Regions from separate parts of the Paenibacillus sp. FSL R5-0749 genome, predicted to be linked through region 2. Evidence: riboswitches for the same ligand, from Rfam matches in the RefSeq annotation. Region 2 holds a riboswitch; the other holds the start of a gene.

Region 1 (11,082 bases), 2.5 Mb from region 2:
CTGCACCCAAATGCATGGACATGACCATATCCGCAGGATGATCCCGTGAGGACAAAAAGATAATCGGCACATTGGAATGCGAACGAATGATTCGACACCAATGGAACCCGTCATATTGGGGCAACTGAATATCAATAATGACCAATTGCGGCTGAATTACGCTGTACTCCTGCAATACCTTGCCAAAGTCCTGCACACCATACACGTCATACGACCATTGGGATAACCGTTCCTTGATTTCATTAAATAACGATTCGTCGTCTTCAATGAGCATAATTTTAAACAAGAGAGTTCACCACGTTTCTGTTCTTCTAAGGTTGATTGTGTCCATCCATCCGCTCGATCAACTGTATCGCGACGTCTCGTGGCGATCTTAATTGGCCTGCTTCATACACTTGATTGAACATGCCTGCAAGCGCAAACTCCTCTGTACTTTTGCCTCGTGCAGCAGCCTGTAACTCCGTATCGACCATCCCCGGATCAAAAGCAATGATCTCAACAGGATTCTGTTGACCCGTTTGCTCCAAAGATACGCATTGGGTGAACATGTTCAATCCTGCTTTGGATGTACAGTACACTGCCATTGAAGGCGCGGGATAACTTCCCGAACCCGATGAGAGATTAACAATTTTACGTCTGGCGGACAGGTGATTGGTTTGTTGAATAAAAGATGAGCTCAGTATCATTGGCGCTGCAAGACTGATGTTAAGACTCTGACTTATCTCTGCGGCACTGCATTGTTCTATGGGTCCTAGAGGCTCCAGCATCGCTGCATTATTAATGAGTCCAATGCAATCAGCTTCCTGAGAAGGGATTTTGTCCAATACACGTGTAACCATATCATCAATCCCCGTCAGGTCGGCTAGATCGTACTGAACATGATGGTAACGCCCGCTCCACTCCTCGCTTGATTCCAACTCGTGCGAATGCCCGCGTGAAATGCCATAGACCCAGTCTCCCCTGGCTAGCAACAACTCCGCGAGCTGTTTCCCAATTCCTTTGGATGTACCTGTAATGATAAAATACCTCTGTCTCATATTCCCCCGCCTTCTCTCGCTCAATGCAGTATTAGTTAGACTCCACCCTATGACTTTATAACTCTATAACTACACGCCCGGTTTTCTCCACATGGTCACCCACAAAATGGGTAATCCAAAACAATTCTCATCCTGGCCCATCGCCTTCATCGGACGTAATTCCACACATTCAAATGGATCTTGTAGTAAATAACGGAGCTTTTCCTCCGTAAAGGCCAGTCCGCCTTTCATCGACTTCTCTTGATATACCTGCCAATCATCCATGACGCTCTCCGGCCCACCTTGACCGCCAAAACCAGGAGCAAAACAGCTCATCCCAAAGTATCCTCCGGGCTTGAGCGCTTGGTGAATCATCTCTATGTAAGGAATCCGCTGATGAGGTAGCAGATGATGCAGACAACCCGAGTCGTAGACAAGATCATATTCTTGCTGCGGGGCCAGTTCGAACACGGAGCGACATTCAAAATGTACGTCCAGTTGCTCTTCTGCCGCCCTCTCCTTAGCCCAGGCAATAGCTGTCTTGGAAAGATCATAAGCATCTACCTGATATCCTTGGCGGGTCAAATACAATGCATTTCTGCCTGGACCACAACCCAGTGCCAGTGCCTTGCCACCTGCCAGCAAACCTGCGTTCACATGCGCTACCAGATTCTCATCCGGTTTGTTTGGGAAAAAGGGTATGGGTCTGTTCCGATCCTCATAGAAAGGCTCCCAAAATTGCTTGGCAGATCTGAAGTCTGCATCGAGCATATCATATAGATCCTGTACACTTTTAATCGTTTTTTCCACTACCACATTCCTCCTTAAATCCTCCATCCGAACCTTCAGTTCAGACCATTCATTCCTCGTCATTTTCATTAAATCAGCTACACTTTATTATAACATTTTTAACCATTAATCCTCTATTTTTCTTGTATTTTTCTACTTTGAAATATAAGATTTTTCCAACAAAAAAACGACCGACTTGGATGTCGATCGCTAACAATTGTAGCAGTTATGAGTTACAGTTTACTTCGCCCGTTCCATGACTGCAAAGTAATTTTTTTCGTTATCAGCAAAGTTGAAGACACGCCCCGTTGGCATCTCGACAATCTCTCCGACCGTTACATGTTTTCCAGACAAGTCAGTATATAGTTGATCCAGATTTTCGGTAAAGAACATTAATGATGGTGTGCCCAGATTTACACCCGCCGACATCCGCTCGACAAACTCTTTGTCATGGAGAATAATGCTCGTCTGCGAATCTGGGGTAGGCGCAATCTCAATCCATCTCATGCCTTCATCAAGGTTTACTTCATCCACAATGTGGAATCCTGCAACTTCCGTCCAAAATGCCAGTGATTCATCTTGATTGTTGACATACAACATAATTTGGCCGACTTTGCTAAACATGCATCATTCACTCCTCTGATCATCTAATCTCTCAACATCCTGCTTATCATTCCTCAACTTCCAATAGAGTATAACATGCAGGACAGCTTTTTCATTATCTTTCTTTGGAGTGAAGTGGATTTCTTGAAGTTACTTATAATGTTTTGACAAGAGCCAGCCTATGGAACCCCGAGGTATAATAATTCATATCAATACCTTCCTTTTGAAAATTCATTCGTTCATAAAAAACGAGCGCTGCTTCATTTTCTGCATGATCAAGTGTGTAAAGCATGATATCACTACATCCAAATCCAGCTATTTTCATGCATATTTCAGTAATTAGTGTACGTGCTACACCTTGTCGAAGGTGTGATTTACACGTAACAACGCCAACGATTTCATATCGGTTAACCGTAGGCTGAAAGATATAACCAGCATGACCTATGACAACATCTGCTTCGTCAACCATGACATAATAAGCACTGATCCGTTCATCCATCATATTTAAAAATAAATTCCAGCGCGCAGGATACTGTTCGCGTATAAACGAAGGGAATTGAAAATTATGATCCGTCATCATTTTCAGCACTGCTGGCTGATCAATCGTTTGAAAAAGACGAATAGTCATCTTGCCACCCCCTCCCCTTAAAGATCACAGCTTCACAGAATCCAGCCAAATCCATGCTTGTCATTCCATCAAGTAAAACAAACGCCATTTTCATTGCCGCCACCCGTCCTCTCGTACCCGAATAATAAATAAAGTGTTTGATCAAAAGATCAAACACTTTGCCCAGGCGTACGGCATATAATATATGTGCTTCCTCGTGGTTCACTCCACGTTTACGCCAGTCACACACAATCGATATTTAACAACCAGTATCCATCACTCACACTATTGTATGCCTCTTAATTTCTTCGTAAGATAAAGTACAACATCGTCGTCCATAATCGTTTCTTCACCTGGCTGAATGTAATGATCGTGTCTGTGAACACCATGACCGTCCGGTATGTATCCGCGATGGGCATATAAAACTTGCGCTTTGCCATAATCGGAAAATACACCTACACCAATACCTGCTACATCCGTTCGTTCCGAAATAACTTCCTCTGCGCGGTCCATCAACCGTGAACCAATACCTTGGCGCTGGAACTTGATCAGCACATTGAAATCGTTAATTTCGGGAATGCCTTGTTCCCTGAAAGAAGGGTATTTGGAATGCCACAATACATTCACGTATCCGGCAAATTCTCCATTCAACTCCGCTACCAAGGTTACACGGTCCCCATTCTGTTGTTCAGCCAAGTAATGAAGATACTGCTCAGCGTATCTCCCCCATCCCTGCTCCTGAAACGCCTTGGATATGATTACAGGATCACTCTCATTTAATAATCTGATATGTACAGTCATTAATAAATTCTCCTTAATAAGATATTTATCCTAACTAAATTTCCAGTCGATCTCGAAGCGATGTAATATGAGCAACATGGTGTTTGCCATGCCAAGCGTACATGCCCAGATTATAATCCAGTCTCGTCGTTTCTTGCGATGAGGGATGATAGAATTGTTTGGCATAATCCGCATCTGTCAGTGCATTTAACAGAACCACCCACCGACGATGGAGCGCATCCAGAATTTGAAGTGAGAACTCAACATCCAGGTCCCTTGAATCACTCAGTTCAGCCCAACGCTCTTCATAATACGGTCGAATTGTAGGTGTATCCTCGGTCAGTGCCAACTTGAAACGAATCATACTGTTCATATGGCTGTCTGCCATGTGGTGAATGACCTGTTTGAGCATCCATCCACCTTCTCGATACGGCAGACTTAATTGCTCTTCACTCAGCCCCTTTACCGCTTCTCGCGCGCGTTCAGGTAGCTCAGCAATGTCCTGAATCCACTTCTCCCGCTGCGCCAAAGTAACTTCACCCGTGTGTACAAATGGGCCTATCGGAAATCGTTCGTCCATCCATTATTCCTCCTTGTTTGTATGATGAAAATAGCTCTTAATATTCTAACGTGCATATTCCATGAGCCAGCAGTCTCTCATCTGCCCTTCATGCAGCTCATGTTTCTCCAACAGCTTAATCCTTTGAAAACCACATTTCTCATAACAGGATATCGCTCGCAAGTTCCAGGATTGAGGGTCCATAACCACTTTACGGGCTTGTTTTTCATGAATGAGATAGGCCAGCATGGATTGCACCAGCAATGTTCCGATACCTTTGTTCCAATAATCTATCTCACCAATGAACTGATCCGTTCCATAGATGATCTCATCCGTGTCTCCATAACCATACTCCGTTCGTTCTTCTTCCTCAAGCTTATAGAACTGAATGTATCCTATGGGACTTCCTGCATACTCAACGATACAACGGGTAGCATCATCATCCTGATTGTAGAAATGCTCTCTTACCTGCTCCAGATCATGCGGCCGATCACGGCCTTCATAGTATTGAAGGACTTCCGGGTCAGTCAGCCACTTCACCAGCTGGTGTTCATCTTCTGTTTCCAAGAAACGTACGGTGATTCCGTTTGATTCATATACGCTCATCACTCTGCATACTCCTTAATGATCTCCAGATTTTCACCCGTAACCCAACTTAGATCCTTCCCCAACAACTGCTCGTTGTGAACATAATACACAATGGGATTTTCAAGCGGTTGAGTCGTTCCATCCAAGGATCTGAGCGTAAACCTCAACTTGTAACTCCCCATCTCATCAGGGATTGCAAACCCTATCAGATTCTCAGCTGATTTCCTCGTTTTCCCCTGCACCTTCAGATACTCTTCCAGAATGACTTGATCAAGATAGGAGCTGCCAACAGACGAAGGCACGTACCACGCATTATCTTGTTCTTCAGTGAATGTGGCTCCTCCCCACCCCGGGACAACGGGATACACCATATGTTGATCTTTGTCTTCTCTTTTTCGCGTTATCTCTAACTCTACCTCAACTGCATCCGTATCAATCTGCCTGATGGTACCTGCCATCACAACATCTTTGGCATTCACACTTGGAATAACATAGCTATAGATGAGCAGAGTCACCAAGAATATGATCGTTATTCCCGTAATCCACAATATTGTTCTTTTACGCATCTGTCTGCCTCCCGTCTGGTTAATCATACTTCTGGAGCAGCTCCTTCTCTGTTACAGATTGAGTTAACCTATCCAACTCAGGTGATGCCATCCAATCACTGGATGTATTCAATCCATGTTTGATTGTATGGATCGCGCTATGTGCAGACATGTATATATTGTGGTGGACTCCAGGTTGGACAATAATATGCTCTCCTTCACGCATCACTCGAATGGAAAACACCTGATCGTCTCCATAACTGGCATAAGCAATCCATCCGGATTGCACCACATAAAACTCCGTTAGACTGATATGTACATGACTGTTTTGCCATGCTCCCTGGGAAGAAGCAACGGTTCTGCAATAATAACTGCCATCTTCGGATATCATTTTATATTTCTGTTCCCCATTTGCCATCTGCTCAAAGCTGGTTTTGACACCGGTCTCACCATATTTCTGTTCTGAAAATTCTGTGTTCAATTGTCTTCATCTCCTGACAAAAAATCCCTTTAATCTAACATTCGACATCGACTAAGCGAATCTCCTGTTTGAATATGCGAATATCTTTGCCAAAATTTGAAACGCTTCTCTCCCAGCTTCCGTATTAAGGTCGAAGTCGTATGTATGCCCTATAATAAAACCATCTGATCTGGAGGTTGAGCGCATGTCATTTTTCAAGAAAATGTTAGCCAGTGTAGGTGTTGGAGCAGCCAAAGTAAATACGGAATTGCATACACCAGAGGTCACACCTGGAGGAATCATCTCGGGGGTTGTGTACATTGAAGGTGGAGATGTGGAACAGAACGTAGATCGAATCTATCTTTCAATCAAAACCCATTACATACGGGAGCACGATGATCGCAAAGTAAAAGAAACAGCCATTATCGCCAAATACCTGCTCACCGAAGGTTTTACTTTACAGCCTGGAGCCAAATTGGAGAAAGAATTTTCATTTGACCTGCCAGAAAATCTGCCAATTACACTGCATCGTGCAGAAGTTTGGGTAGAAACGGGGCTCGATATCTCAAGCGCGGTGGACCCATCAGACCGTGACAGACTGCATGTTGTTCCTAGCAAAGACATGAATACTGTGCTCGATGCGATCGATATTCTTGGCTTCAAGCTGCGTGAAGTCACCAACGACTATGCGCCGAAGCTTGGCGGAAATCTGCCATTTGTGCAGGAATTCGAATATGTACCAACAAACAAGTTCCGTGGACATCTGGATGAGTTGGAAGTCCTGTTCTATCCAATGGGCGATTCGCTCGAACTGTTATTACAGATCGACCGCCGTGCTCGTGGGCTCAGTGGAATATTCTCCGAAGCCATGGGGACGGATGAAAGTTTTGTCCGCTTGCATCTGTATGAAAGGCATCTGGCACGGGGTGCACATTCTGTCGCTCAAGGACTGGAAGAGGTTATTTCCAAACATATCTAGTCTGTAGTCTGTGAAAAAATAAAACCGTCCTCTATCAGATAAATCTGATGAAGGACGGTTTTTGGTTTTCCGGGTAATAAGACTTCGAAGTTCTCCCCGTGCAAAGACAGCGTAAGGAACATGGGACAGACATGTAGCTTACGAGGACACACCTTCAGGAACGCTGTGTCCAGCGTTGCATTCCTGATCGAAGACCGTAATATGCAGCGGCGAGCAAAATGAACCCGGCAACAGCCATAATCATGGATGTTGTATCCCATCGAACCATAGTTCCAAAGGCAACCTTGGATTGCAATGGGGTAACGGAAGAAGCGGTGCTTGTCAGATCAGGTGCGTAATTCATGGTCATGATCATGCCTTGCACAACATTCCAAGCTGCAAAACCGATGATGAATAACAGGGTAACCAGAACGGATTCCGTTGCTAATCTTTTGTTCATGTTTGTCATTTCGCCCCCTATTCCCAATTCAATTAGACAAGAAATGCTGCATCTCCTTTTTCAGCAGACCTTTGTTGGCATCCACATACTGATACAGCAAGTCGAAGCTTTCCTCGTTATCTGCTTGCATGCTTAAATTCGCGGCTTCCAATTCAATCTCCTGCAATACCTCATGAATCTGTTCCCCATGCGTTTGCAGGCTTGTCGTAATGTCATCTTCAGACAGGCCATTCACATTATCTCGCAATTGCCCGTTCGTTACGCCGGTTTCGGACAACATCTGCTCTATCTTCTTCAGGATCACGGCATCTGCATCATTGCCGATTCGTTCCATAGCTGTTATCGTCTCACTCAGATACTGCCCGCTGGCATTCTCAAGGAAACCGGTCATACCGTTCATGGAGAGCTCGGTATCCAGATCGATGATTAGAATGATATCTCGCAATACTTGCGGAAGTTCCGGCCCACTCTCTCGAATCGTTGCGAATTCAGCCCGATAAAGGTCCATGGCAACACTCCCCACCACTTCTTCACCTGACATCTCTTCAAACTGATCGAGTGGTAACAACTCCTGCAGTTCTTCTTGTAACTTGTTCATCTTTCTCTGCCTCCTGTATCTCTCTATCTGAATAGTTAAACGATTTTTTTACACTGGACCACTACGCGGCCAGAATAAACTTCCGCTCGCTGTTATCCCCAGATTTTTCTCATTCCCTTTATTAACGGGGAAACTCCAGTGATAAAGGCGAAGTGTATGCTTCCGAAGCAGCTTTCTTGCAGAAAGCTTTTAGCTCCGCTTCTTCAGTTTTTTTCTGTCCTCTCCGTTATCGTGTAAATGTCAAGCTCAACTACGCCGACACGTTATTACATCATAGCAGAATACATTATATAAGTTGAACTTATAGTAGTTAGTATAGTCTATCCTGTTATCAAATTTACAGGGAATATCGTCAAGTTAACATGCACTTGACCTCGGGAAAATGTTCTGCTGTTATGATCTTGGCATCACGAGTCTTGGGAGGGGTAATGATGCGCCTGGCCTTGTTCACAGACACCTATCTTCCGGAAACCAATGGTGTTGCTGGCACGCTCCACCGCTTGAGTAACCATCTGAACCGCAGAAGAATTGAACATCTGCTGTTTACTCCGAACTCCATCATTGAAGGAAGCCATGAGACTCAAGTCCGATCGGTTGCCAACATCCCTTTTTTTCTGTATCCTGAATGCCGCATTGCTCTACCCAACAGAGCTAACACTCATAAGCAGCTGCAAACCTTTCAACCCGATCTGCTGCATATCGCCACGCCTTTTAATATGGGGCTGCTTGGCCTGAGGTATGCGCTCAAACATCACCTTCCACATGTTGTCTCCTACCATACCCACTTTGATCGTTACCTCGAATATTACCGGTTGAAAAGCATGATCCCTCTCTATTGGAAATATATCCAATGGTTCCACCGCACCTGTGATGCAACCCTTGCCCCATCTCGGGAAACGATAAACACCCTTCAAGTCCAAGGCATTCAGCGTCTGAAGCTCTGGTCTCGCGGAATTGATTGCAACCTGTACTCCCCTGATAAACGCAGCTCGGATATCCGTGAACGATACCACATCACTGCTCCCCTTATTTTACTCTACGTTGGACGCATTGCCCCGGAAAAAGATATCGCTACGCTCACGACTACGATGCAACAGTTGCCCCAGGAAATGCAGTCCCGTGTACACTGGATTATCGTTGGTGACGGCCCATCTCTTCCCAAAATGCGTCTGCACTCCCCACCAAATGTCACCTTTACAGGTTATATGCACGGGGAAGACCTTGCTGTTATGTATGCTTCGGCAGATCTGTTTGTGTTTCCTTCCGCTACGGAGACATTTGGCAATGTGGTGCTGGAAGCGATGGCTTCAGGGCTTCCTGTGGTGGCGGCCAATGCCGGAGGTGTAAAGGATCTGGTATCCCACCACCGTAATGGAGTATTGTTCGAGCCAGGTCAGGCTGATGCACTGATTCGGGAGATATGTCTCTGGGGAAATCACGTGGACCAATTGAGGATGATGGGACTGGAAGGCAGAAAGCTGGCTGAACAGCGGTCGTGGGAGCATATTTTTGATACATTGATCGTGGATTATGAGGAAGCTATCGAACATCGGAATAGACAAACGAAAGATCGGATTATTACAGCCTGATCTGGTCGTAAAGACTTCATTCGTTAAAGACATATTATGTATTGATATTACGATATTAATATAAAGAGACATGATCTTATTGAACGGGATCATGTCTTTTATTGCATATATCTATTGGTTGAATTTAGTGTATGGGACTTTGATATCTACAAATCCTTTAGCGTAGGGTGCAACCTCATAAGGATAGAATCGGATGACGATCCCTTTGTCATACAAAAAGAATTCAGATGTTTGATCAAGCTGAAAATCATAAATATTCTCTTCAAAAATAGAAACTCCAGCATTATACATGGCTAATAAACTGTTGGAGATGGATCTCTCTACCTTCTCCATCTGAATATCATCTTTAACATACTCGCTTAGCTTCAGTTCTTCCCCTGTTCTTAAATCATAGTTATATGATGTTGTCGCATCCATTCCATGTGCTCCGCCAGTGTATACATGATCTTCATATACTACAGACAACTTTTCTTTTGCATTGTATTTTACACTGGCCATGGTAGTGTAGAAATAAGCTTTGTTTGATTGCTTTTCTTCTTTGTCCAGGCGAGCTGCTTTCACTGCGTGGAGTTTAAACGTCTTGTTCAACTTATCCGTCACAGATTTCTTTCCACCTGTTAGATGTATGTATGGCTGTCCTTTGTAATATTGGACCTTCGTTTTCACTGTAATCGTGTTGCCTGCCTCTACATGACTACTCGGAAGAATGACAGCAATTAGTACAGTGATCAACAGGTAATTAATCCATCTCCATTTTTTTCTTCCAGTTCTATCTTTCAATATTATTGGCAACCCCCTTGGGCTCAAATGATTTCGCTTCCTGCATTCTGTTCCATATGACCTGTGGAGTGCCCTTTAAGTCTGTTCCGCTCTGAACGTTGCCAATCCAGATGTCTTCTGCTCCCGGCTGTTGTAAATAGTGCCTAAGCGTCGCTTTGACCAGAATAGACGCATGTAAATCCAGTACCTCATCTTGCGGTATCCAGAATAACTCTCCTTCATCGGAAGGTACAAATTGTCGATGCTTCGTCTCTCCAAAATAGACAAATTGCTGCCAAATCCCACCACCGCTAACCTCTAACAGAATAGTTCGAAGTCGAAAGTGTTCGATATCCCCTGGCTTGAATCCGGTCTCTTCTTCAATCTCCCGATAGCTGGCAGTCATGGGTGCGTTCAGTTCCCCTTGCTCCAGATGCCCGCCTATACCGCCCCAAAATTCAAAATCAAACAATCTGCTGCCTGCCTTCTTCATCATCAACATGTCTGAGCCATTGCTCAAAAACGCTGTAGCCATCTGTCTAATCTCCATATGTACCTCGCTTTCGAAACTGTGATATTAGATTTTACTTATCTAACTGTCCTCTAAAGCAATTCCTTTAGCTCACTTAGATGTTCAATCGTATGTAAAGGACTAATCGTGATGCTGTCCTGCCAAGGTTGGTTGACCTTCATCCAGATGGTGCTCATGCCTACGCTTGCTGCACCTTGAATATCGTTCACCGGATGATCGCCAATGTAGATGCACTGCTC
Region 2 (11,082 bases):
ATTATATACAATGGAAATATTGAGTTTAATTGGAAATCATAGAATGCTAGATTCAGGGGGATGGACGGAGTCATGTTGAGAATGTTGAAAAAGATGGATGGTGTGATTCTCTTCATCATGCTGTTGCTCATGATTATTAGTGTATTTGCAATTTACAGCGGAACGCAAACAGATGCTCACCTGGCGAGTCACCATGTCAAAACGATTTATTTCTATGTGGCTGGATTCATTGCGGTGCTTGTCATCGGGCTTGTGAATTACAAGATATACGTGAAATATGCGTTTTATTTGTATGGGTTTGGAATTATACTGCTGATCCTCGCTAATGTCCTGGGCAGTTCGATCAATAATGCCAACGGTTGGCTGAAGCTTGGGGAATTTTCTTTTCAACCGGCAGAGCTGTTCAAGATGATTCTGATTCTGTTCCTTGCTCATTTAATTGTGAAGAGACAACGAGGCACGCTGCAATTTTGGAGAGATATTGTGCCGATTGGCTGCTGGGCGTTTATTCCATTTGCTCTGGTTATGGCTCAGAATGATCTAGGCAATGCATTGGGGTATGTGGTGATTCTGGCTGCGGTATTCTGGATCGGAAATATGAGACTGAAGCACGTATTAATTGTACTGACGATTGTGGGAGTGACCTTCTTTGGTTTTGTTAAAGCCTATACGTTCTACCATGATGAAGTATTCACCTTTCTTGAAAAGATAAAAAGGGAGCATTGGGCGGAGCGAATTGATCCCTGGCTTGTGCCGGAAAAGGCTACCTCCAAAGCGTCCTGGCATACGAAAAATGCAGGATTAGCCATTGGTTCAGGGGGCATCATCGGCAAAGGTTATTTGCAAGGAACATCCGTTCAGAGCGGTCGAGTCCCTTACACGTATTCGGATTCCATTTTTGTCGTGATCGCAGAGGAGTTTGGCTTTGTCGGTGCATCCGTACTGATTCTGTTGTACTTTATTCTGATTCAACGTATGGTGTGGATTGCTCTGAGTTGCAGAGATCGCGCGGGACCCGTCATCATTGTAGGTATTATCGGAATGTTGTTGTATCAGGTGTTTGAGAATGTGGGGGCGTTCCTCGGCCTGATGCCGCTCACAGGGATTACGTTGCCATTCATCAGTTACGGGGGCACCTCCCTGCTCATTAACATGGCTTGTATTGGGGTGGTCATGAGCATTAAGTTATATGGACAGGAAGAGGAGGATGAACTTCTCATGGGGGAGCAGCAACCGCGGTTGTCGGAACGTTTATGGAATATGCTCAAGAAAGAGAAAAGTGCTGTGTAACTGCTGAAATAGTTTAATGAAAAGCACAGTGGTGGAGCGACTAACGTGATTGTTCATGATTCATAAGGATAACGAGGTTGATTTGTCCTGTAACCAGGTGCGGATCAGCCTTTTTAACATGACTGGTGAGCGTATGTATATCATAGAATCGATTTAGTAGATTTATTGTATATGCTAGGTTTACTTCCGTCTCTCCCGGGCATACTGATAGACATGAGAGAGTTGCAGGTCGCGTGATCAGAGAGCTGAGGGGGAGAACGGAATGAACAGACGAATTGTTAAGCAAATTGGACTTATTATTGTATGTCTTATGATGATGATCATGATGTGGGAAGGTCAGAAAACGGATGCAGCTGTGGCGGCCACAGCGATTCCTGAACAATCGATTCGCTTGCGTATTCTAGCAAACTCGGATGCACCGGGAGATCAATTGGTGAAACGCGAGATTCGGGATGCTGTCGTTGCTCAGATGGGTGAGTGGGTAGCCGAACTGGAGAATCCGCAAAGTCTGGATGAAGCACGCCATGTCATTCGTGAGCATTTGTCCGAGATTGAAAATAGAGTAGGAGAAGAGTTGGCCAGTCGCGGTTTGAAGTATGAGTATCAGGTGGAATTGGGTTCGGTTCCGTTCCCAACCAAGCTATATGGAGGCACCGTGTATCCTGCTGGAGATTATGAAGCGGTTCGGATTACATTAGGCGAAGGCAAAGGTCAGAACTGGTGGTGTGTGTTGTTCCCGCCGCTGTGTTTCATTGATGCAGGGACCGGGGATGCACTGGCGAAACCTTCAAACGTATCGGCCGCAGCGGCTGAACCTGGAGATGCAGAGGCGTCTGTGCAGGGAGAGACACCGGAGGCGAGATTCTTTCTGTGGGATATGGCTGTGAAACTATGGAGTTGGGTCACTGGGTTATTCGCATAACAACGGATTTATACTATAGATGTGGGTGGCTTCAATTCAGGGAGCTGCCCTTTTGATATGAATTGGGGTTGAAGCTACAGTGAGACTCATGCGTGGAGCGAAGTATGAAGGGCATCCGAGGCGGGACAGGTATGTTATAATTACTTATATTGAACATGGAGTATGAAGCGAAGTGAACAAGGATGTGTATGGAGTTTAAAGTGTATTTCTCACGTGCACAAGTAACCTATTATGATGTTTAGGAATGATGGATATATGAATAGAGAGAATGAGCAAGTGCAATCCACCTCTGAAATGGGAAATGACATGGAGGTTCATGACAAGGGAACTCCAGCAGAGATGGTCACAGTCAATTGGGATGTGCGCGTTTTATTAAGCAATGAGAATGATCATGGATTGGGTAATATTGAATTAGCGGATGTGAAAAAGGGGAGCGCCCATCAAAGGGCGCTCGCCGACTTGCAGGCTGCCGCAGCCTGTTTTCGTCAAGGTCAGACGGTGGCCTTTCCGACCGAAACGGTCTACGGCCTGGGTGCGGATGCGCGTAGCACGGCAGCCGTGGAGGCTGTATTTGTCGCCAAAGGCAGACCTTCCGACAATCCACTGATTGTGCATATCGCGCACCGTGACCAGTTGGACACTCTGGTCACGGAAGTGAACGAGACAGCGGAAGCGCTGATGGCGGCCTTCTGGCCGGGACCGCTGACGCTGGTGCTGCCGGTTAGGCCGGGGGCGGTGTCCCCGCGTGTCACCGCCGGTCTGGATACGGTGGCCGTGCGCATGCCGGACCACCCGGTGGCTTTGCAGTTGATCGCGGCGGCGGCATGCCCTGTGGCTGCGCCAAGCGCCAACCGCTCCGGGCGGCCAAGTCCGACACTCGCGTCTCATGTGCGCGAGGATCTGGATGGCCGCATCGGCGGCATCGTGGACGGCGGCCCCACCGGGGTGGGCGTCGAGTCCACGGTGGTGCAGGTCGGTGACGACGGTACCGTCACCATCCTGCGCCCTGGCGGCATTACGGCGGAACAGTTGTCCGCCGTTGCCGCCCGTGTCGCCACGGACCCCGCGCTACTCGCGGAGGGGGCCGTTGGCGTGGGAAGCCCGGCGCCGCGCTCGCCGGGCATGAAGTACACGCACTACGCACCCGCAGGGGCGCTGTGCGTGGTGGAGGGGCCGCCCGCAGCGGTGGCGGCCTGGACCTGCGCCGCCCTCGCAGAGGCGGCGCAGCGTGGAGAGCGCACCGCCGTGCTGGCGTTCGCCGAGCACGCGGAGCAGTATCGCGCCGATGCCGTGTTCTCGCTGGGTGACGCCAGCGAGCTGGAGGAAGCAGCGCGCAGGCTATACGCCGCGCTACGCAGCTGCGATGAGCAAGGCGCCACATATATTGTGGCTGAAGCCTGCTCACGCGAAGGGCTGGGAGCAGCCGTCATGAATCGGCTGCTCAAGGCGGCGGGTAACCAACTCATCCAAGTTGGCGACCCACAGCCCTCCTAACCTCTCCTGATCATACAGTCAGGAGAGCTACGCACTCTTTTCCAAAACAAATCAATTAAAACATCGCATCCACCTGCCTACAATCTAGCCTTATGCATCATGGAGATGGAGTAGATCCGTCGTCGTTTACCTTTCATCGGTCATGTTTAGGTCCTTGTCCGCATATCGTGTACAAGAACCTTTACGTGACTTGGGGGTATGGGGATGTGGGATGTGTCTGCCCATGTAGGGCAGTTGGTAACCATTTTGATCATGGCAGTTGCACTTGGCCTCGATGCGTTTTCACTTGGGATCGGAATTGGCATGAAGGGCATTCGGCTGAGGGATGTATTGCGAATCAGTACAGTAACGGCGCTATTTCATATCATCATGCCGCTCATCGGTATGTATATGGGCAAATACGTCAGCTCGCTGCTCGGTGACATTACGACGTATGCAGCAGGTGGATTACTTGTTCTGCTGGGTGGTCATATGATTCTGAATGCATTCCGTGAAGGCGATACCAAGCTGGTGGACCACCGTTCCCTGCTCGGCGTTATACTATTCTCCCTCAGCGTAAGTGTGGATTCATTCTCCGTTGGCGTTTCCTTAGGGATGTTTAGCAGTGATCTGATCTTAACCGTACTGGCTTTTGGCTTTTGTGGCGGGGTGATGTCGGTGATGGGTCTGCTATTAGGCCGTCGGGTGAGTCAGAATCTCGGGGATTATGGTGAGGCCATTGGTGGCGCAATCTTGCTTGCGTTTGGACTTTTGTTTATATTTTAGAATAAAACTTGAGATATCCTATCATTCGCATCATATGTAAAATGGGGAGGCTAACACAATGAAACATATTTTATTCGTATGTACTGGCAATACGTGCCGCAGCCCCATGGCAGAGGGGCTTTTGCGAAAGTTGGCATCGGAGCGCGGCATTCAGGTAGAGGTTCGTTCCGCAGGTGTGGCAGCTACGTCGGGTATGCCGATTTCCCGTCATGCGGAAGCGGTTCTGAGAGATCATAACGTTGAAGGTCCACCTCATTCCACACAACTAAGCGCCAACTTGGTAGGTTGGGCGGACCTGGTTCTTACATTAACACGGAGTCATAAGCAGCATGTTATGCAGGTATTTCCAGACTCTGTCCACAAAACCTATACATTGAAAGAGTATGTGGAGGACGACGAGCAGGTATTAAGAGATGTTCAGGAGTTGGACAGCCTGTTTGCAACGCTGGAGATGAAACGTGCCCTTGGGCAAGAGATCCTGGCATCGGAGCGTGAGCGAGCCATTGAGATCAGACAACGCATTCCTAGTTTCGACATCTCCGATCCATTTGGTGGGAGTCGTGATGATTATAATATCGCTGCGGCCGAGATTCGGACGGCATTGGACCGGCTTTTGGATAAGCTGGGATAATTCTGATCCTGCGGGGCAGGTTAGAGAAACAGGACACGTGATGTAAATTAACCGTTGATTTTAAACGCGGGTTGTTTTATGATGAAGGGGAAAACAGGGATCCGGTGTAACTGGCGACGAAGTGGGCATAACCACGATGGAGCACCGGAACAAACGGCCGGTCGCCTGGGCAAAAGAGCAATTCTGCGTTACCCGCAGACTGCTCTTTTTTTCGTCTTTCATCTGATTATTCGCTATAATAGATCCTGAGATGCCGTGCAAGAATACGAAGGACAGCCAAGAGACAGCGGGCATGATTTTATCGGGAGGCGATGATAGGATGACTATAGAGTTAGATTCAGAACAACCCGGATTGCAGGAACAGACCGCATCCATTCTGCATGAACTGGCGCTTGCCGGACAGCTTGGGCCTGGACAGATCGTTGTGATCGGTACAAGCACAAGTGAAGTTGCAGGGGCACGGATTGGTACGAGTGGTGCTATTGAAGTGGCGCAACAGCTTCTTGCGGGTATACGCGAAGTGCAGGAGGAATTCGGTTTTGATACCGTATTCCAGTGTTGTGAGCATCTGAACCGTGCGCTGGTCATGGAACGTTCTGTGCTTACTCGTCTTGGATTGACTGAGGTTGGTGCAGTACCCGTGCCCAAAGCCGGAGGTTCAATGGCATCCGCAGCATATCGTTCGCTGACCGATCCATGCCTGGCTGAACATGTGCAGGCCCATGCGGGACTGGACATTGGGGAGACGATGATTGGCATGCATCTCCGGCATGTAGCCGTACCTTTTCGTACAGCGCTCCGCTATGTTGGAGATGCGCGTGTGACCACAGCGTTGACTCGTCCGAAGTTAATTGGCGGCGAACGCGCGGTGTATCGTATGGAAGAACAACCAGATTCAACATTTTGTGACTGATATCTTCAACCAATATAAAGCTAAATTAGACTTTACACAAAAACGGAGAGTGCAACACCAATCTGAAGAAGCAAAGCGTTCGCCTTTATCACCGGATTTTCCCTTTATTATAAGGGAGTTCAGAAAAATCAGGGGATAACAGCGATCGGAAGATGGTGATGCAATCGAAGTGAGGAGTGTAACCACTGTAGTTTCGCTTTATAACTTCACTTATAACTGGGAGGAATTTAATCATGGAACAATTGCGCAAGAATGACCCGGCAGTACTGGAAGCGATGAATCTTGAACTGAAACGTCAACAGAACAACATCGAACTGATTGCATCCGAGAACATCGTGAGTGAAGCAGTAATCGAAGCATTGGGATCTGTACTGACCAACAAGTACGCTGAAGGCTATCCAGGTAAACGTTACTATGGCGGTTGTGAGCATGTGGACGTTGTTGAAGACATTGCGCGTGATCGTGCCAAAGAATTGTTCGGAGCAGAACACGTGAATGTTCAACCTCACTCCGGCGCACAAGCGAACATGGCAGTATATCTTGCAGCGTTGAAACCTGGTGATACTGTACTTGGTATGAACCTTGCCCATGGTGGACACCTCACGCACGGTAGCCCGGTTAACGCTTCCGGTTTACTGTACAACTTTGTGGCATACGGCGTGCAGGAAGATACATTCCTGATTGATTATGATGAAGTGCGCAAAGCGGCTTTCAAACACCGCCCTCGTCTGATCGTTGCAGGTGCAAGTGCATATCCGCGTACCATTGATTTTGAAAAGCTGGCTTCCATCGCCAATGATGTAGGTGCTTTGTTCATGGTGGATATGGCTCATATTGCAGGATTGGTTGCTGCTGGTTTGCATCCAAACCCGGTTCCACATGCGCATTTCGTAACAACAACAACACACAAAACGTTGCGTGGACCTCGTGGTGGTATGATTCTGTGCCGTAAAGCATGGGCAGCAGCGATTGATAAAGCGGTATTCCCGGGTTCCCAAGGTGGTCCTTTGATGCACGTAATTGCTTCCAAAGCGGTAGCATTCGGAGAAGCTTTGCAACCAGAGTTCAAAACATATGCACAGAACGTTGTGAAAAACGCACAGGTTCTGGCTGAAACACTGATCGCTGAAGGCTTGAACATCGTATCCGGTGGTACAGATAACCACTTGATGCTGATCGACACACGCAGTGTGAACATCACAGGTAAAGAAGCTGAGCATGTACTTGATTCCATCGGTATTACCGTGAACAAAAATGCAATTCCATTCGACCCTACAAGCCCGTTTGTAACGAGTGGTATTCGAATTGGTACACCTGCTGCAACTTCCCGTGGTATGAACGAAGAAGCGATGGTTGCCATTGGTAAGATCATTGCCAAAACGTTGAAAAATCCAAAAGATACGGCGAAGCTGGATGAAGCGCGTGCAGAAGTGACTGCACTGACAGATCAATTCCCGCTCTATACCGACCTTAAATACTAAAAAACTTTGCTCATGCTGCTTTCTTTTGAGTTTGTTTAAATTGGAATACAAAAGACGAAGCTGGCAGAATGCAACCGGAGAAGCGAAGCGCTCGCCTTTATCCCCTGATTTTCTCCTTTTATAGGAGATCAAAGAAATCAGGGGATAACAGCGATCGAAGGTGCAATCTGTTTGCGGAGCATCACTTGTATTCATATTTTCCCCACTCAATGACATAACAGCATGAGCAAAACAGGACCGGATGGATCATTTTCCGGTCCTGTTTTTTATAGGATTCGGTATTCTGTAATGATTGGGTGCCCTTTGATGGTGTAATTCGTTGTTGGTGATGATATAATATACAGGATTTATCGAGCCCATGAATGGTGGCTAGGTATATTTGGAAATGCTGAACATGAAGAACTTACCGGAGGGACAAATTAGATGGGAAAATTAGTAATATGTGATCACCCTTTGATTCAACACAAACTGACGTTTATACGCGACATGCGTACGAATACGAAAGATTTTCGTGAATTGGTGGATGAAGTGGCAACGTTGATGGCTTATGAGATTACAAGAGATGTTGAACTGGAAACGATTGATGTACAGACACCTGTAGCTGCAACACAAGGTAAAGTCATCTCTGGACGCATGCTCGGACTGGTGCCGATTCTGCGTGCAGGACTCGGAATGCTGGATGGCGTTGTAAAATTGTTGCCAGCCGCAAAAGTTGGACATGTTGGTCTGTTCCGTGATCCGGAAACACTGCAACCGGTAGAATACTACACCAAACTGCCTACAGACGTGACAGAGCGTCAATTGATCGTAATTGATCCGATGCTTGCAACTGGCGGTTCGGCGATTGCAGCTATTGACGTGCTCAAAAAACGTGGCTGTACCCAAATCAAGATGATGAACCTGGTAGCAGCACCGGAAGGCGTTAAAGCTGTACAGGATGCACATCCTGATGTGGATATCTATGTCGCAGCACTGGACGACCGTCTGGATGATCATGGGTATATCGTTCCAGGACTTGGCGATGCAGGAGACCGTCTATACGGCACTAAATAAGCATATCTCATGCTTGTAATCGGAACTTATAGAAAAGGGGCTTTGCTCGAATGTCCAAGAAAATTAAAGTCATGACGATCTTCGGGGTGCGTCCGGAAGCCATCAAGATGGCTCCGCTTATTTTGGAATTGCAAAAACACCCCGAGTCTATTGAATCTATTGTTTGCGTAACTGCGCAGCATCGTCAGATGTTGGATCAGGTTCTTGAAGTTTTCGACATTCATCCCGATTATGATCTGGATGTGATGAAAGACCGTCAGACATTGAATGAAATTACGATTCGTGTATTAGGCGGTCTGGAGCCGGTATTGGCTGAAGCGAAGCCGGATATTGTGCTGGTTCACGGGGATACATTAACTACCTTTGTAGCAAGCTATGCAGCATTCTTGCAGCAGATCCAGGTAGGACATGTGGAAGCAGGACTTCGGACGTGGAACAAGCTTTCTCCATATCCGGAAGAGATGAACCGTCAGCTGACGGGCGTACTGGCAGATCTACACTTTGCGCCTACGGATTGGTCTTCTTCCAATCTTGCCAAAGAAAATAAATCAGAGTCTAGTACGTACGTCACAGGCAACACGGTAACAGATGTGTTTCAATATACAGTACGGGAGGACTACACACACCCGGTACTTGATTGGGCCCAAGGCAAACGCCTTGTGCTGATGACAGCTCATCGCCGTGAATCTCAAGGCGAGCCTCACCGCAACATTTTCCAGGCCGTCAAACGGATTGCCGACGAATTTGAAGATATTGCCATCGTGTACCCGGTGCATCCAAGTCCTGCTGTGAAGGAGCCGGCTCACGCGATTTTGGGGAATCATCCCCGTATTCAATTAATTGATCCACTAGACGTGGTGGATTTGCATAACTTTTACCCGCATACTCACTTGATTTTGACCGATTCAGGCGGTTTGCAGGAAGAAGCACCTTCGTTTGGTGTGCCTGTGCTCGTATTGCGCGATACGACAGAGCGCCCGGAAGGTATTGAAGCTGGAACGCTGGAACTGGTAGGTACCGAAGAGGAACGTGTGTATGAACGGACCAAAGCTCTGCTTACAGACAAAACCCTGTATGAAAGCATGAGCCAGGCTGCCAATCCATACGGTGATGGACATGCTTCGGAAAGAATTGTCAATGCGATTCTGCACCATTTTGGTGTAAATAGTGAGCGTCCGGAATCATTTCACAGAAAATTCAAAAAATAATACAATTTTTCTGACGGATTTATAAAGGGCATAGCATACAGTTAAACTGTACGGTTTACGCGGGTTTATGGGCTTTGAGGGTCTGTATTCCCGTCGTTTTCCCCTTTAAAACGCTAAAATCATTCAATTGACAAAGGCTCTCATCATTCAGTAAAATTAACTGGGATTGCAAGGGTGGCGTGGAAAATGGCCGATTCGAACAAACCAAATTCATCCCGTAACCATGACGATAATGTATGGAAAGCGATGGGGCTCGTGACAGCTTTTGGGATCGAGATTGCCATTCTCGCTGTTGCCGGATATTACGCTGGCTCCTGGTTGGACAAGACCATCGGAGGTAACGGAATATGGATCGCCGTAAGCGTTCTCTTTTTTCTTGCGGCTGGCGGTGTAAGCATCTACTTTATCGCGAAAAAATTCATGGGGGAAAGTGATGAGTGAACTAACCAGATACCGCAGATCGATGACTGTTTTCATCATGTACTTTCTTATGATTTGTTTTCTCGCAGCGGCCTTTATGCCACGTGTGGAGACAATTGCTTTGGGACTAGCCCTGGGTACAGGAATTAGCTGGATCAATGCATTTTACTTGGGCTACAAAGTAAGGAAAATGTCTGATGATGCGGCAGAAGGTAACTTGAAGCGTGTGAACCTGGGATTTTTGACAAGAGCGGCACTCGCTGTGCTCGGTATATTCATATCGATGCGCTTTCCGCAGTACTTCAATACATATGCGGTTGCAGGCGGTCTCGTCATTGCACAATTTTCCTTACTGATTATAGGGATTGTCCATTCCCGCAGAGCAGAATGAAGTTAAGGGCTGCAGCTTTCAAGTCGAGAAAGGGGTGAGAAAAATATGCATGAAGCTCCAATTATTATGCTTGGCGGATTTCGACTGGATCTATCGGTTGTGTTGATGCTGGTAGTTACAGGTGCCCTTGTTTTTATTTTTGCTGTACTGGCCACACGAAGACTATCCGTTGAAAACCCCGGCAAGCTGCAAAATTTTATGGAGTGGGCAGTAGAATTCGTCCGCAATCTGATTTCCAGTACAATGGATATGAAGAAAGGTAAACATTTTATCTCTCTCGCTCTTTCCATGATTATGTTCATTTTTGTAGGAAACATGCTCGGACTTCCGTTCCAAGCGGTAACTGCAGTGGACAGCGCAGAACATGCGCAAGTGTTCGGTAAACCGATTGTTACAGCGGTGGAAGCGTTTGAAGAAGCGCATGCCAAGGACCCTGAAGCACACCCACACGTTGAACTGGCTTGGTGGAAATCACCGACAGCCGACTTGTCTGTAACGATGGGACTCGCTCTCG

Evidence for each region. Region 2 has a riboswitch for ZMP and ZTP ahead of MKY85_RS27195 (TIGR01440 family protein). Riboswitches for the same ligand answer to the same signal wherever they lie in the genome.
Region 1: another riboswitch for ZMP and ZTP. It lies ahead of MKY85_RS08295 (GNAT family N-acetyltransferase); the one in region 2 lies ahead of MKY85_RS27195 (TIGR01440 family protein).

The regions. Positions count from the first base shown of each region.
Region 1 covers NZ_CP152005.1:1,831,131-1,842,212, reverse strand. The annotation lists gene MKY85_RS08315 (response regulator transcription factor) at 1-286, opposite strand, end outside; gene MKY85_RS08310 (SDR family NAD(P)-dependent oxidoreductase) at 312-1,037, opposite strand; gene MKY85_RS08305 (class I SAM-dependent methyltransferase) at 1,107-1,826, opposite strand; gene MKY85_RS08300 (VOC family protein) at 2,046-2,429, opposite strand; gene MKY85_RS08295 (GNAT family N-acetyltransferase) at 2,563-3,036, opposite strand; ZMP/ZTP riboswitch at 3,190-3,271, opposite strand; gene MKY85_RS08290 (GNAT family N-acetyltransferase) at 3,301-3,816, opposite strand; gene MKY85_RS08285 (YfiT family bacillithiol transferase) at 3,851-4,375, opposite strand; gene MKY85_RS08280 (GNAT family N-acetyltransferase) at 4,421-4,960, opposite strand; gene MKY85_RS08275 (hypothetical protein) at 4,960-5,508, opposite strand; gene MKY85_RS08270 (cupin domain-containing protein) at 5,528-5,968, opposite strand; gene MKY85_RS08265 (sporulation protein) at 6,153-6,926, shown strand; gene MKY85_RS08260 (hypothetical protein) at 7,081-7,365, opposite strand; gene MKY85_RS08255 (hypothetical protein) at 7,394-7,963, opposite strand; gene MKY85_RS08250 (glycosyltransferase family 1 protein) at 8,392-9,552, shown strand; gene MKY85_RS08245 (DUF3298 domain-containing protein) at 9,664-10,152, opposite strand; gene MKY85_RS08240 (NUDIX domain-containing protein) at 10,322-10,846, opposite strand; gene MKY85_RS08235 (HAD family hydrolase) at 10,915-11,082, opposite strand, start outside.
Region 2 covers NZ_CP152005.1:6,065,738-6,076,819, reverse strand. The annotation lists gene MKY85_RS27220 (FtsW/RodA/SpoVE family cell cycle protein) at 73-1,290, shown strand; gene spoIIR (stage II sporulation protein R) at 1,553-2,212, shown strand; gene MKY85_RS27210 (L-threonylcarbamoyladenylate synthase) at 2,468-3,706, shown strand; gene MKY85_RS27205 (manganese efflux pump MntP family protein) at 3,911-4,471, shown strand; gene MKY85_RS27200 (low molecular weight protein arginine phosphatase) at 4,530-5,102, shown strand; ZMP/ZTP riboswitch at 5,199-5,280, shown strand; gene MKY85_RS27195 (TIGR01440 family protein) at 5,422-6,015, shown strand; gene glyA (serine hydroxymethyltransferase) at 6,249-7,496, shown strand; gene upp (uracil phosphoribosyltransferase) at 7,920-8,549, shown strand; gene wecB (UDP-N-acetylglucosamine 2-epimerase (non-hydrolyzing)) at 8,600-9,757, shown strand; gene MKY85_RS27175 (AtpZ/AtpI family protein) at 9,944-10,198, shown strand; gene MKY85_RS27170 (ATP synthase subunit I) at 10,191-10,568, shown strand; gene atpB (F0F1 ATP synthase subunit A) at 10,614-11,082, shown strand, end outside.